3 regions of the Fructobacillus sp. ESL1096 genome follow, and region 1 is predicted to be linked to each of the others. Evidence: riboswitches for the same ligand, from Rfam matches in the RefSeq annotation. Region 1 holds a riboswitch; each other region holds the start of a gene.
The links. A riboswitch is a leader RNA that binds a small molecule or an ion and turns the genes downstream of it on or off. The one in region 1 is predicted to bind thiamine pyrophosphate.

Region 1 (4,213 bases):
GTGGAAAGGACATCCTGCGACCAAATGGTTCTAACAGACTGGCTACCGATTCCTTTCGGGCTTCCATTCTTTCTTTGATTGTCTATGCGGTGACGACGCCGGAGGTCATCTTTCAATTCTTTATATTTCTGGGTGGCTTCATTCACTTAGACCAGCAAGGGATAGTCAGTCATTGGATTGAGCAGGAGTTGACCAATCACGTTTTGGGCCTGGGCGCTTTAGTGATTGCCTTGCTGGTGGTGGCGTTTGTTTTCATCGTGGTTGCTTTTAATGTTCTGCGAACGGTGATCTTGTACTTTGGCTTTGAAGTGCACCATGACGCAGGTCAGTTGACGATTGCTCGGGGACTTTTTGAACGACAAACGATGCATTTGTCAATTAACCGGATGCAAACGGTTGAAGTCCGCCAAAATGTTTTCAGGCAGTTGTTGGGCTTGGTAACCGTCAAGACACGGATAATTACTGACGAAAATGGTGAAGACAAGGTATCTAAAAACGTGCCAACCTTGATTCCGATGGTGAAATCAGGGGCTGTTGACCAATATTTGTCGCGGTGGCTGCCTGATTTTCCCAGTCGACCAATCAAAAAGACTGATAGCTCAACCTACCAAATTTTAACAATGATTCGTAACGGCCTTTTTTGGACCTTGCCGATTGCCACCGTCCTGATCTATGCTTTCAGACGCTGGCCAGTAGTTGTCTTGCTGGTCTTGATTGTGTTGGTTTTTGTAGTTGGTACCGGCTGGTATAAGGGGCAGGCGACAACCGCCCAAGTGGTTAACCGGCAGGTCCTTGTTTTAAAAACGGCGAAGAATTACGAAACAATCACGACCTATATCGCCTGGGATAAGATTCAGTCGTTGTCGATTAAGCAAAGTTGGTGGCTAGCTCAGCAAAACCGGCGAGCCCACCTTGCCGTGGTAGTTCGCACTGATGCCAATACAAAGGTCTTGACTGCCCGCTACTTGCCAATGAAAGAGGTGCAGTCCATTTTTGATTGGTACCAATCGCTTAGCTAACAGTGTCTTAGTTGCCAAAATTAGTGAATAAAAAGTTGCTCAATTGTCAGGTTTGCTTGTAGGTGCTTGAAACACGATTAAATGATAAAATTGTGCTGATTTTTGGTCAAAAGAAAAAGAGTCGAGAATACAATCCTGTATTTTCGGCTCTTTTCAATTGGTGCGGGTGTACTTTGCTAATTTTAGTAGTGATGTGTTTTGACTACCGCCTGCGCTTGATCAACACTTGCTGGCAAAGAGGTGTCAAATTGACTCCAGAAGTCTTGGTCAAATTGATTGACGATGTCTAAGGCCTGTTGTAATTTTTTTTCACCAGCCTGGGTTAATGATAGGGCTTTTGAACGTGGATTTTTTTTACCAGGATAGCGGTCTAAAAGATCTTCACGGCTGAGCTTAGTAATGATGGCTGAAGCGGTCATGGCATCGACGTCTGCTGCCTTAGCCACCATGATTTGAGTAACTTCGGTATGTTGGATACTGAGACCATGGACAGTAGCGAGAATTTGAAATTGGGGGTGGGTCAAGTCAAGTTCTCGTAGACGGTATTTCATTTGCCGGAACCAGTCAGTATATAAGTTGAAGAATTTCTGATTGGTTGAATCCATGTAGCGAGAAAGTGCAGTAGTTTTGACAGGGCTCATGGGAACCTCCTTATTGTTAGCATTAATATATAAGTATACTTATAATATAACTGATTTTACAGCAGGTGGCAAGTGTTCACAATCAACTTTTTCACACGGATTTTAATTTCCGTGCTATACTGCTTTTGTGATAAATAAAGTTGGGGTGCCCTGAGCTGAGATTATACCCATTGAACCTGATGCCGCTAGCACGGTCGCAGGAAACTTCGAAAACGGATTTAAATCCTCATGATGTTGCCTTTTTTGGTCATCGTTAGTAGGCATAAGTCCTCAGCTCAGGCTGGGGGCTTTTTATTTTGTCTAAATGGCAACGACCGACACCACCGTCTGCCAAAATAAAGTGATGATTGAGGAGAAAAAATGACGAAGACGCTGCCGTTTTCTAACCGCTTGATGCAAGTGATGGAAGAACACAAGGCTAATTTTTATGCCAATCCCTTTATCCAAGCAATGATTGCTGGTGAAGTTAATTCTGAGGCACTGCTCTACTACGTGCAACAAGATTACCGTTACCTGGGTCACTATTTGCCACTGTATGAACAGGTTTGCCAGACACTAACCGGTCAAACAATTGATGCTGAAGTGGCTGATGATGATCGTGAAGGTGCTGCCCATAAGATTTTGTTGGACTTGGCTCAAACCGACGACAAGAGTATCCAAGCAGGCAAGTACCCAAATTCAACGGTTACGGACCAATATGTTAACCATATGGCTAAAGCAGTTGAAAAGGATCCATTTATTGGCTTGGTTGCCCTAGCTGCCTGCCCCTATGACTATGCTTATTTGGCTGATTTGTTGATTCGTGATGGGCTAATCAAGCCAGATAACCCATTTATACCATGGGTTGGCTATTACCGTGGGCTTGATAAGGGTTTGACGCGACCAATCTTGTCACTGGTCAATCAGACGGCCGAACATGTCAGTCCCGAAGTTCAAGAGGAGGCTTTGGCTGCTTTTATCCAATCAACAAAGTATGAAAATCAATTCTTCTTACAGGGAATGGAGGCAACAAGATGATTGATGCAAACCAATATCCGACAGGATTGACCATTGCTGGGTCCGATTCTGGGGGTGGTGCCGGCATGCAAGCCGATATCAAGACCATGCAGGCTTGCAAGACTTATTCCGCGGTCGTGGTGGCCGGGTTAACAGCGCAAAATACACTGGGGGTCCAGGGGGCTTATCCAACTGATTTGGCCGTAATTGACCAGCAATTTGCCTCGGTGATGGCTGACTTTGACGTCCGCGCAGCGAAAACGGGAGCGCTCTTTGATGAAGCTCGCGTTCTGCAGGTGGCTAAAAACATCCGTCATTACCAACAGAAGAATTTGGTGGTTGATCCGGTGATGGTTGCCAAGGGTGGGGCCAGCTTGCTCGACTCAGCTGGGATCGCGGCCTTGAAAAACCACTTGCTGCCATTAGCTACGCTGTTGACACCAAATCTCCCCGAAGCCGAACTCTTAGCCGATATGAAAATCAGTACTCGTGATGACATGGTCACGGCTGGTCAAAAGATACAAGCATTGGGCGTTCCAAATGTTATCGTTAAGGGTGGCCACGGTGAAGGTGCCGTCATTTATGATTATGTTTTATTGGAAAACGAAGTCGGTTTTTGGCTAGAAGGACAAAAGGTTGAAACGTCAAGCAAACACGGGACAGGGGATACCCTCTCAGCTGCAATTACGTCCTTTTTGGCTCAAGGTGATTCTTTGCGTAAGGCCATCGAAAAGGGCCACCGCTATATGAACGCCATTATTGGTCAGCCGTTAGTTATTGGTCACGGCCATGGTCCTTTGAACCATGGCCAGTGGTCGGATCCAGCAGATGAAGGAGGAAAAGATTATGAATTTTGATCCGACGTCATTAATGGTTTATCTTGTTGTTGGTAGCCAAAACGTCAACGATGATCCCAACGAAGTGATTCGCGTGGTTCAAGCGGCCTGTGACGCCGGCGTCACTTCTGTTCAGTACCGAGAAAAGGACCACTCGAAGTTGAACCAAGCCGAAAAAGTGGCATTGGGACAGAAAATCAGAACTATTACGAAAGCAGCCAATGTGCCTTTGTATGTCGATGACGACCTGCCATTGGCACTGGCCATCCAGGCGGATGGTCTGCATGTTGGTCAGGGCGATACCCCAGTGCAAGAAATTCATCAGGTAGCTCCTGGTTTACTACTTGGGTTATCCGTCCATGACTTAAAAGAGCTGGCTGCCAGTGAAGCTGATTTGGCAGTCGTTGATTACTTGGGTGTTGGCCCCGCCTTTGCAACGACAAGTAAGGAAGAAGTGAAGGAGGCCATTGGTCCAAAAGGTGTCTTTTCGGTTGCGTCAAAAAGTTCGTTACCGGTTGTGGCCATTGGTGGTATCCAAGAAGACAACTGTCAGGAATTGGCGGAGTTGCCGATTGCCGGTGTTGCCGTGATTTCGGCCATTACTGCTAGTGATGATATTCAACGCAGTGTTCAAAAATTACGAGGAGTGACAAAATGAGCCAAACAATTTTAACTGCTGTTCGCACAAACCAACCCATCGTCTTGAACGTGGCCAATAGCG
Region 2 (4,213 bases), 500 kb from region 1:
TATCGAAAAGGGTCGCTTAGGTGTCTTTCACGGCATGAAGTCACTCTTTTTGCAAAATGATAGTGGCCAAATCAATCCGGTCTATTCGATTTCGGCTGGGCTCGATTACCCGGGTGTTGGGCCAGAACACGCAGCATTAGCAGCCGAGCACCGTGCCCAATACGTCGGTATTACAGATGATGAGGCCGTGGCTGCCTTTGAATACATTGCCAAGCAAGAGGGGATTATTGCCGCTATTGAAAGCTGTCATGCTGTGGCCTATGTGCAAAAATTAGCGCCAACGTTACCTAAGGACCAGGTCATTGTCTGCACACTATCTGGCCGGGGGGACAAGGATGTTGCCGCAATTGCCAAGTACCGGGGGGTTGAAATTCATGAGTAAAATTAGTCAAAGCTTTACGAATCATAAAAATTTTATTGCCTTCGTCACCGCCAATGATCCTGACATGGAGACGACTGTGAAAAATGTCGTGGCTTTGGCAAAGGGCGGGGCCGATATTGTTGAAATTGGCATTCCTTTTTCGGATCCAGTCGCCGACGGTCCCGTTATTCAAGCGGCCGATTTGCGGGCTTTGCGTGACCCTGATTTACCAATTGAAGTGATTTTTACGGCGGTGAAGGAAATTCGTCTGCAAACAGCGGTGCCTCTGGTTTTCTTGGTGTACCTGAACGTTGTTCTCCAGTATGGCTATGAACGTTTTACCGCCGACTGTGAAAAATTCGGTGTCGATGGCCTGATTATCCCCGATTTGCCCTATGAAGAACGAGGAGAGTTAGTTTCTTTTACTGACAAGCATGGGCTGGATTTGATTCCGTTGATTACAGTGACGTCTGGTGAGCGCATTGCGCTGATTGCCAAAGAGGCGACCGGTTTCATCTACTTGGTTTCTTCTTTAGGCGTAACGGGAACCCGTGAATCCTTTGCTGCTAATTTAGCAGAAGTTGTCGGGCAAATTAAAGCGGTAACGAATGTGCCGGTGGCTATTGGCTTTGGTGTACATACCGCTGACCAGGCCCAGGCAATGGCTGATTTGGCCGATGGGGTTATTATTGGCTCAGCCTGCGTCCAGATTGTCGCTGAAAATGGTCACAAAGCACCAGCAAAGTTACAGGCGTACGCTAAAGAAATCAGCGCTGCTGTTGATGGTGTGTCGGTTGGGAATGCTAAATGAATTGGTCAAAATTGAGTGCCGTTACCAACAAGTAAAATGGCCTAGTGATTGCTACCAAGATTGAGGTTGTTGCTGGTGGTGCATTTCGCCTAACTTTTTTGACCAGCGCTTTGGCTGCTACTATTCGTGGAACAGTTTCGAATTTGATTAAACAAAGTTGATTATATTTGTTCTAATATCGAATTTCATGTTATACTGAAAAAAATTAATTAATTCGCAAGGGGAGCATCACGCTGAGATTAGACAGAAATGTCTTAGACCCTATGTACCTGATCTGGTTAATACCAGCGTAGGAATGCAACTAATATTGATAACAAGGGGTCTTTTTTGGGACTTTTCGGTTGAGGTTGAATTCATCATGAATTCAACCTTTTTCTTTTGCTGGTAAAGACTGTTCAGGGTGGATTGATGAATTAAATTTTAGGAGAAAAAAATGATTCAACAGAACCATCAGCAGCAAGAAAGTTCCCCGGAAGAGATTCCATTGAGTACTAGTCAGACGATATTGATTAGTCTCCAACACATCTTTGTTTCCAATGTCTGGCTTGATCCGATTTTTGTTGCTTCAGCCGCGGGCCTCTCGTTAGCCTTGTCGACGAATTTGATTAGTGCCATTTTTTTGGCATCTGGTCTGGTAACGATTTTGCAGGCTTCAAAATTAGCACGGCTGCCGATTGTGCAAGGGCCTTCAGCGGCCTTTGACGCCCTCATGATTAGTGCTGGTAAAACCGGTGGTTTGCCAGCTGCCGGTGGTGCCGTCTTTCTCAGTGGCTTTATTGTTTTGCTGATGTCTTTATTTGGCTGGGTTCATCGCTTAGCTAAGAAATTGACACCTGCGATTAACGGGACCATTATTTTTTTGGTTGGCATTTCGCTTTCAAGTTTTACAATGTCAGAATTACTAGGGGGGACGCCTGGCACAAAAGGTTTTGCATCGCCAAACGTTCTTCTGGTGGCCATTACAACCACTTTGATTGTCGTCTTAGGATCGTTGTTTGGCCGAGGTTACTGGCGCAAGTTTTCCTTTTTGCTGGCCCTTGTGGTTGGTAATCTTTTGGCGGCCAGCCTGGGGATGATTGACTTGTCAAGCGTGCAAAGTCAACCGTTTTTTGGCCTACCACGGTTGTTTCCTTATGGACTATTTCGTTTTAATTGGGCCATTTTTCTGACCTTCTTCATCGCTTATTTAGTGGCAGTGATTGAAGCTTTGGGCGTTTATGAAGCCTCTGCAGATGTTACCAAAGAAGAATTAAGTGCAAAGCGTATTAGTCGTGGAATTGCAGGTGAAGCGGGTGGCTCAATGCTTTCTTCTTTGATTGGCGGTTTTCCAACCACAGCTTTTGCCCAAAACTTAGGAGTCATGAAGTTGACGGGAGTGCATTCTCGCAAGCCCATTCTATTGGCCGGGGGATTACTAATTTTACTAGGATTTGTGCCCAAGTTTGCAGCAGTACTCGCTTTGACCCCAGCACCCGTTATCGGTGGGATGTTTTTGCCGGCAGCGGCAACCTTGTTAACGACGGGCTTTGCAACCCTGCAGCAGGCTGATAAAGGCGAAGCTACTCGGATGAGTATTGGTCTGTCTTTGTTGCTGGCCATTGCCCTGCCATCTTATGCAAAAGGATTTTCGGGTATTTATCAGTCGCTCTTTTCAAATAGTATTTTAGTCGGTGCTCTGTCGATTGTGACCCTGCATGTTCTATTAATTGTTGTACCAGGATTTTTTGGAGGGAAAAAGAACCATGAGTGATTCGGTTGCTGCAATTCAAAAAGAAATTCTGAGTTTTATTGACCAACACCAAGTCATGGACGGCCACCATGAAAGTGATGAGGATTTCAATCAGTTGGCCCTCGATTTATTTCAATACCAATTTGACCATAATTTACCCTATAAAAAATATGCGCAACAACAACGAAAAAGTCCGCTAATGGTACATCGGTGGCAAGAAGTACCATTAATGCCGATTCAGGGATACAAGCAGTTAACGCTGTCGACAACGCCGATCACGGCGGGCGAAGCTGTTTTTATGTCAAGTGGGACAACGGATAAGACCCACCGTAGCCATAGCTACCATCCGACTTTTGCTGTTTGGAATGAGTCAATGAAAGTATCTTTCAAGCAGTATGTCCTCCCGGACGTTGATCAAATCACTATTATTGGCCTATTTCCGGATGAAAAGCACCTTGACAATTCTTCTTTGGCTCATTATGTCAGTCGCGCCATTACCGAATTTGGTGACCAACACAGCAGATCCTATGTCGATGCAGACGGGATTGATTATCAGGGCGTGGTCGCTGCTTTAACGGCGGCAGAAATTGATCACCGTCCCGTGATGCTGCTTGGCGCAAGTTTTTCCTACGTCCATTTTTTGGATTACCTACAAAAGCACCAGTTGGTCTTTCACCTGGCTGAAAAAAGTCGAATTTTTGATACCGGTGGTTTCAAGGGCCAATCGCGTCAAGTTAGCGAAGACCAGCTACTAGCTGATTTGGAAGCGGCCTTCGGTATTGGTCGTGACTATTATTTGAATATGTATGGCATGACGGAAATCAGTTCACAGTGCTATGACCAAAATTTGTGGCGGCTCAACCAGGGTTTGGACCTAATTTATAGTAAGCAAACACCAGCTTGGGTTCGCGTCAGGATTTTAGATACCGATACCTTGGCGCCTGTTGCGCCCGGACAAAAAGGTGTCTTGGCCTATTATGACCTTTCGAACTGGAACTCATGCTTGGGCATCTTAACGGAAGATTTAGCCGTACAGGATGACGTCGGCTTTACTTTGCTTGGTCGGATTGCTGGGGCGGAGTCAAAGGGGTGCTCAATTTCTGTTGATCAACTACTGCAAGCCAATCAAGCATGAAAGAGGATACAATGGCTAAAGAAGGAGAGACAACCAAAATCAACTTGTTTCTTGCGCCAAATGAGAGTCAATTTAATCGATTGAAAACCTGGTCGATTTCGGTGGGTAAGCAACGCTATGATTTACAGTATCCTGATTTGACAGAACAAGAAGTCAAAGAAACCATCAAGACGTTGA
Region 3 (4,213 bases), 100 kb from region 1:
TAAAAATGAGGCCAAAAGGGGTTCTTAGTTGTATTTAAATTAAAAATAAATGATAAAAGGTTGACATTGACTCATAAAGTTGTAAACTACAAAGCAACAGATAGAAATGACAAGCGACAATAAGAAGTGTCTGGGTAAGAAAATGATTAGAGAGCGCCTATTTGGTGAAAGGGCGTCGTTTTCAAACTCAAAGACGATCATTCTTTAGCTAGTGGGCTGAAATCAGTAAGCCTTGCTCGGTTGGTACCGTTATCAAACCGGCGTATCGCTTTTTCGGCCGTACGTTTGAGGTTGAACTTTGTCGTTCAACAAATTAAGGTGGTACCGTGCATAAGCGCCCTTAACAACGATTTTTTCGTAGTTAAGGGCGCCTTTTTATCTGCTGATTTTTTAGAAAAGGAGGGCACCGTGAAGTTTCGTACTGTAGTGAGCTGTTTGTATACTGAAAGGAGCATTAAAAATGACAATGACTGAATTGAAGACCAAGGTGAAGGTAGTACCAGCAAAGCAAGAGGACAAATTGGCACAGGCCCTCTATCATGCTTACCAAGAACGCCAACCGCTTAAAATGACTGAATGGGAGCAGGTTGTTAGCGATGACCAAACTGCCTATGAAGTGCAAGATCAATTGATGGAGCTCAAAAATCAACCACTTGGGGGTTACAAGGTTAGTTTGACTAGTCAAGAAACGCAAGATATGTTCGATTCAAATGAACCTTTGTATGGGGCTCAGGTGCAAAACCATTTCGTTCAATCACCGGCTAACCTTTCTTTGAAGAGCGATTTATTGGACCCATTGGCAGAAGTAGAATTGGTTTTCAAGGCGAAGGAAGACTTGCAAGTCACTGATTCTTTGGAGGATTTGCGTCGCAAAACGACTGTGGCGGCTGGTGTGGAAGTACCCGATGCTCGGTTTACGGATTGGTTTCCATCCTTGAGTAAGTACTTAGTGATGGCAGATGCGGCTGTTGGTGGTTTTGTGGTCTATGGGCCAGAACGTGAAAGCACATCTTTGACGGTTGCTGAATTTGAAGATGTCCAGGCCCAGTTAGCCCATAATGGTGAGGTAGTGGCCGAGGGCAGTTCGGCCGAAGTTTTGGGTAACCCACTGAAATCGTTGCAATGGCTAGTTAAAAAGTTGGCAGCGCAGGGAAAGACCTTGCATGTGGGGGAACGCGTTTCCTCTGGAACCTTCTTATTGCCGCCACACTTAACAGAAGGAACCTGGACAGCTAGCTTTAACCACGATTTTGCAGATGTTGTGGTCGAAGTTAGTAAATAAGCAAACAATTTTGAAATATCAAATTGGATAGTTGTCTTTTTCCGTTAAAATGAGTATAATCATTTCCGTTAGGGAATAAGGGTTACAATCGTGTTAGCGACCCTCATTATCCAGTCACCCATTTTAGCGGTTCCAAATTGTTTGTTGAAAAACACAACAATCGGCCGTACTAATAAATTGGGCGGCCTTTTGTTTTGAATAAAATCGATCGGGGAGTTTGTGTGACAGACTGAGAGGATGGTAGACCATCGACCCGAACACCTGAACCGGATAATGCCGGCGGAGGAAATCGTAGCTTTTTTGTAATCGAGGACTCCTTTTGTGGGTGCTCGATTTTTTCTTTTAAATCAGAAAGGAGTGTAGTGAATGATTCACGGTCATTTGACCGTGCGGGATGAAGGGGAGCGCCTTGATCCTGAAAAAACAGCGATGGGAAGCCGTGTTCCGGCGTGAGAGGAGACCAAGTAGTCTCGACCGAACTTTCTATCAGTCAGGGGCTTGTCTGACTGGTTTAACCGCTAAAGTGGGAAAGGAGCGCTGTTTTTCGCTACCCCACTGAATTTAAAAGGAGCGTTTTCAAATGAAGACACAGAAAAAATTATCAACGAAGAAGATGTTAGTGACTGCCTTGTTGGCTGCCTTAGCTTATGTTTTAAATAGTTTTGTCTATTTTCCGGCAATGGCGCCCTTTCAGCACTTCGTTGACGTTTTAGCCGCCGTTTTGCTGGGGCCATGGTACGGCTTTGCTAGTGCTTTGATTTGTGGCATTTTACGGATGATGTCCGGCAGGACAATTCAAGCCGTAACAGGGGCCATTTTTGGTCCCATTCTTGGCGGTTTGATTTATCGCAAAACCCACAACCTTTACCTGGTCTTCCTTGGTGAAGTGATTGGAACGGGGATTTTAGGGGCTTTGACTTCTTATCCATTGATGAAGATCTTTTATGGCTTGGACGTCCATAGGTGGTATTACTTCGTGCCATATTACACACCAGCTGCCATTGTGGGTGCTGGAATGGGGTTGGCAGTGGTCTTAATTTTTCAAAAGACAGGCTTACTAAAGCGAATCCAGGCGAACTTGGATTAACTAAACACCGTCAATCAGGCCAAATTAGCTTTGGCAAGGGGAAGTAAGCGATGAGCGATAGGGAATATTTGATCTTTGACCTCGATGGTACATTAGTTGATTCGATGCCTTTTTGGGAGAATTTAGCGACTGAATTGCTTGATCGATATGGCATTGACCAGCTGCCAGTCGGTTTGCATAATCAGATTCAAACCATGACTTTGACGGATTCAGCCATTTTCATACAAGAATTATTAGCGCTACCCGTTACAGCTGCCAACTTGGTGCAGGAAATGCGAGCTTTGATGGACCAACATTACCAACATGATATTCCACTTAAAGTTGGGGTAGCTGCATACTTACAAGATGCCTACCAAGCTGGTCATAAAATTGTCTTGGCAACGGCCAGTAGTTCAGTTTTGGCCAAAGACTGTCTTCGCCGGTTGAAATTATTGCCGTTTTTTGACTTTGTCTTTTCTTGTGAAGATGTTGGACAGGATAAAACAAAGCCCACAATTTATCAGGTTGCTGCACAATATTTTGACCAGCAGCCCAACAGGATTGCAGTCTATGAAGATGCTCTGTATGCTGCTGCCACAGCAAAGCAAGCGGGTTTTCATTTGATTGGTGTTTATGACCATCAGTCAAAAGAAGAGTGGACTGATTTACAAAAGTTAGCGGACGAAACGATTGATTTTGCCACAGCAGTAAAAGGAGAAAATAAATGAGTGCAAGTGTTGCGATTCAGGTTTTACCAGCAGCTGAAAATGACCAAGAGTTGTGCCGAATGGTTGATGAGGTGATTGCTTATATTCAAAGTACCGGTTTACGCTATGAAGTTGGTCCCTTTGAAACAACGATTGAAGGCGATAATTATAACCAGTTGATGGACATCGTCAAAGAGTGCCAACACGTGGCTGTCCGGGCAGGTGCCAAGAAAGTCTCTGCCTATATTAAGGTTGCCTATCAGCCAGATGGCGAAATTTTAACGATTGATCAAAAGATTGGTAAGTATCACAAATAAAAAAAATCAGACCTGCAGAGGTCTGATTTTTTAATCTGTAATTATCAAAGTATGAGTTGTATTATTGCAAGATTGCTTCCAAAGTTGGTAAATCTGCAACTACCTGAGTAGGCTTAATTTTCGCCGGGCTCTCCTTGTGATTTGGATTAATCCAAATTGTGTCGAGTTGATAATTTTGGCCCCCCATGATGTCAGATGTTATGCCATCGCCAATCATCACCGTGTTTTCTTTGGTCATATGTGGGTTATCCTGGAAAATACGATCGAAAAAAGCTGAGTCAGGTTTAGAAGCACCAATCATTTCAGAAGTAAATATTTGGTCAAAGTATTTTCCTAAGCCGGTTTCCTTGAGGCGAAGACGTTGTGTGGCATCCTGGCCATTTGTACCGGCGATAATCGTATATTGTTCTTGCAAGTGTTGCAAAATTTCAGTTGCATAGGGAACCAGCCGATAATTGTGGTCACGCAATGTGGCGTATTCTTGTTCAAGATGGTCGGCATCATAGTCAATTGCTAGTGCTGCAAGAGTTTTTTTAAAACGTTCTTCAAAAATTTGTTGTCGAGCAATTTCTTTCAATTCGTATTGTTGCCAGAGATGGTGGTTAATCTCTTGGTAAGTTTTGAGTGCATGGTCTAAATCAGTGCCTGTTAAGCCTAATTCATTTGAAAAAAGCTGACGAATAGCAGCGACTTCGCCTCCGGTAAAGTCTAAGAGGGTGTCATCAAGGTCAAAAATCAAGTATTCATAGGTCATGCTACAATCCAACTTTCTATACTATAATTAACTTTAATTATGATAACACGGTCATTAAAAGACAACCCTTTAATTTTTGTCTTATTT

Region 2: it holds a riboswitch for thiamine pyrophosphate, as region 1 does, so the genes downstream of both, ACSYSR_RS05030 (solute carrier family 23 protein) here and ACSYSR_RS00195 (TenA family protein) in region 1, are expected to answer to the same signal.
Region 3: it holds a riboswitch for thiamine pyrophosphate, as region 1 does, so the genes downstream of both, thiW (energy coupling factor transporter S component ThiW) here and ACSYSR_RS00195 (TenA family protein) in region 1, are expected to answer to the same signal.

Annotation. Positions count from the first base shown of each region.
Region 1 is NZ_CP196400.1:66,505-70,717, reverse strand. Features, by position in the region: gene ACSYSR_RS00205 (PH domain-containing protein) at 1-1,019, shown strand, start outside; gene ACSYSR_RS00200 (MarR family winged helix-turn-helix transcriptional regulator) at 1,202-1,660, opposite strand; TPP riboswitch at 1,792-1,880, shown strand; gene ACSYSR_RS00195 (TenA family protein) at 2,021-2,677, shown strand; gene thiD (bifunctional hydroxymethylpyrimidine kinase/phosphomethylpyrimidine kinase) at 2,674-3,513, shown strand; gene thiE (thiamine phosphate synthase) at 3,503-4,150, shown strand; gene thiM (hydroxyethylthiazole kinase) at 4,147-4,213, shown strand, end outside.
Region 2 is NZ_CP196400.1:1,005,266-1,009,478, forward strand. Features, by position in the region: gene trpB (tryptophan synthase subunit beta) at 1-382, shown strand, start outside; gene trpA (tryptophan synthase subunit alpha) at 375-1,172, shown strand; TPP riboswitch at 1,382-1,485, shown strand; gene ACSYSR_RS05030 (solute carrier family 23 protein) at 1,606-2,922, shown strand; gene ACSYSR_RS05035 (LuxE/PaaK family acyltransferase) at 2,915-4,036, shown strand; gene ACSYSR_RS05040 (acyl-CoA reductase) at 4,048-4,213, shown strand, end outside.
Region 3 is NZ_CP196400.1:1,402,375-1,406,587, forward strand. Features, by position in the region: gene ACSYSR_RS06760 (SDR family oxidoreductase) at 1-3, shown strand, start outside; gene ACSYSR_RS06765 (2-keto-4-pentenoate hydratase) at 461-1,282, shown strand; TPP riboswitch at 1,482-1,587, shown strand; gene thiW (energy coupling factor transporter S component ThiW) at 1,863-2,369, shown strand; gene ACSYSR_RS06775 (HAD family hydrolase) at 2,420-3,076, shown strand; gene ACSYSR_RS06780 (thiamine-binding protein) at 3,073-3,372, shown strand; gene ACSYSR_RS06785 (YjjG family noncanonical pyrimidine nucleotidase) at 3,434-4,126, opposite strand.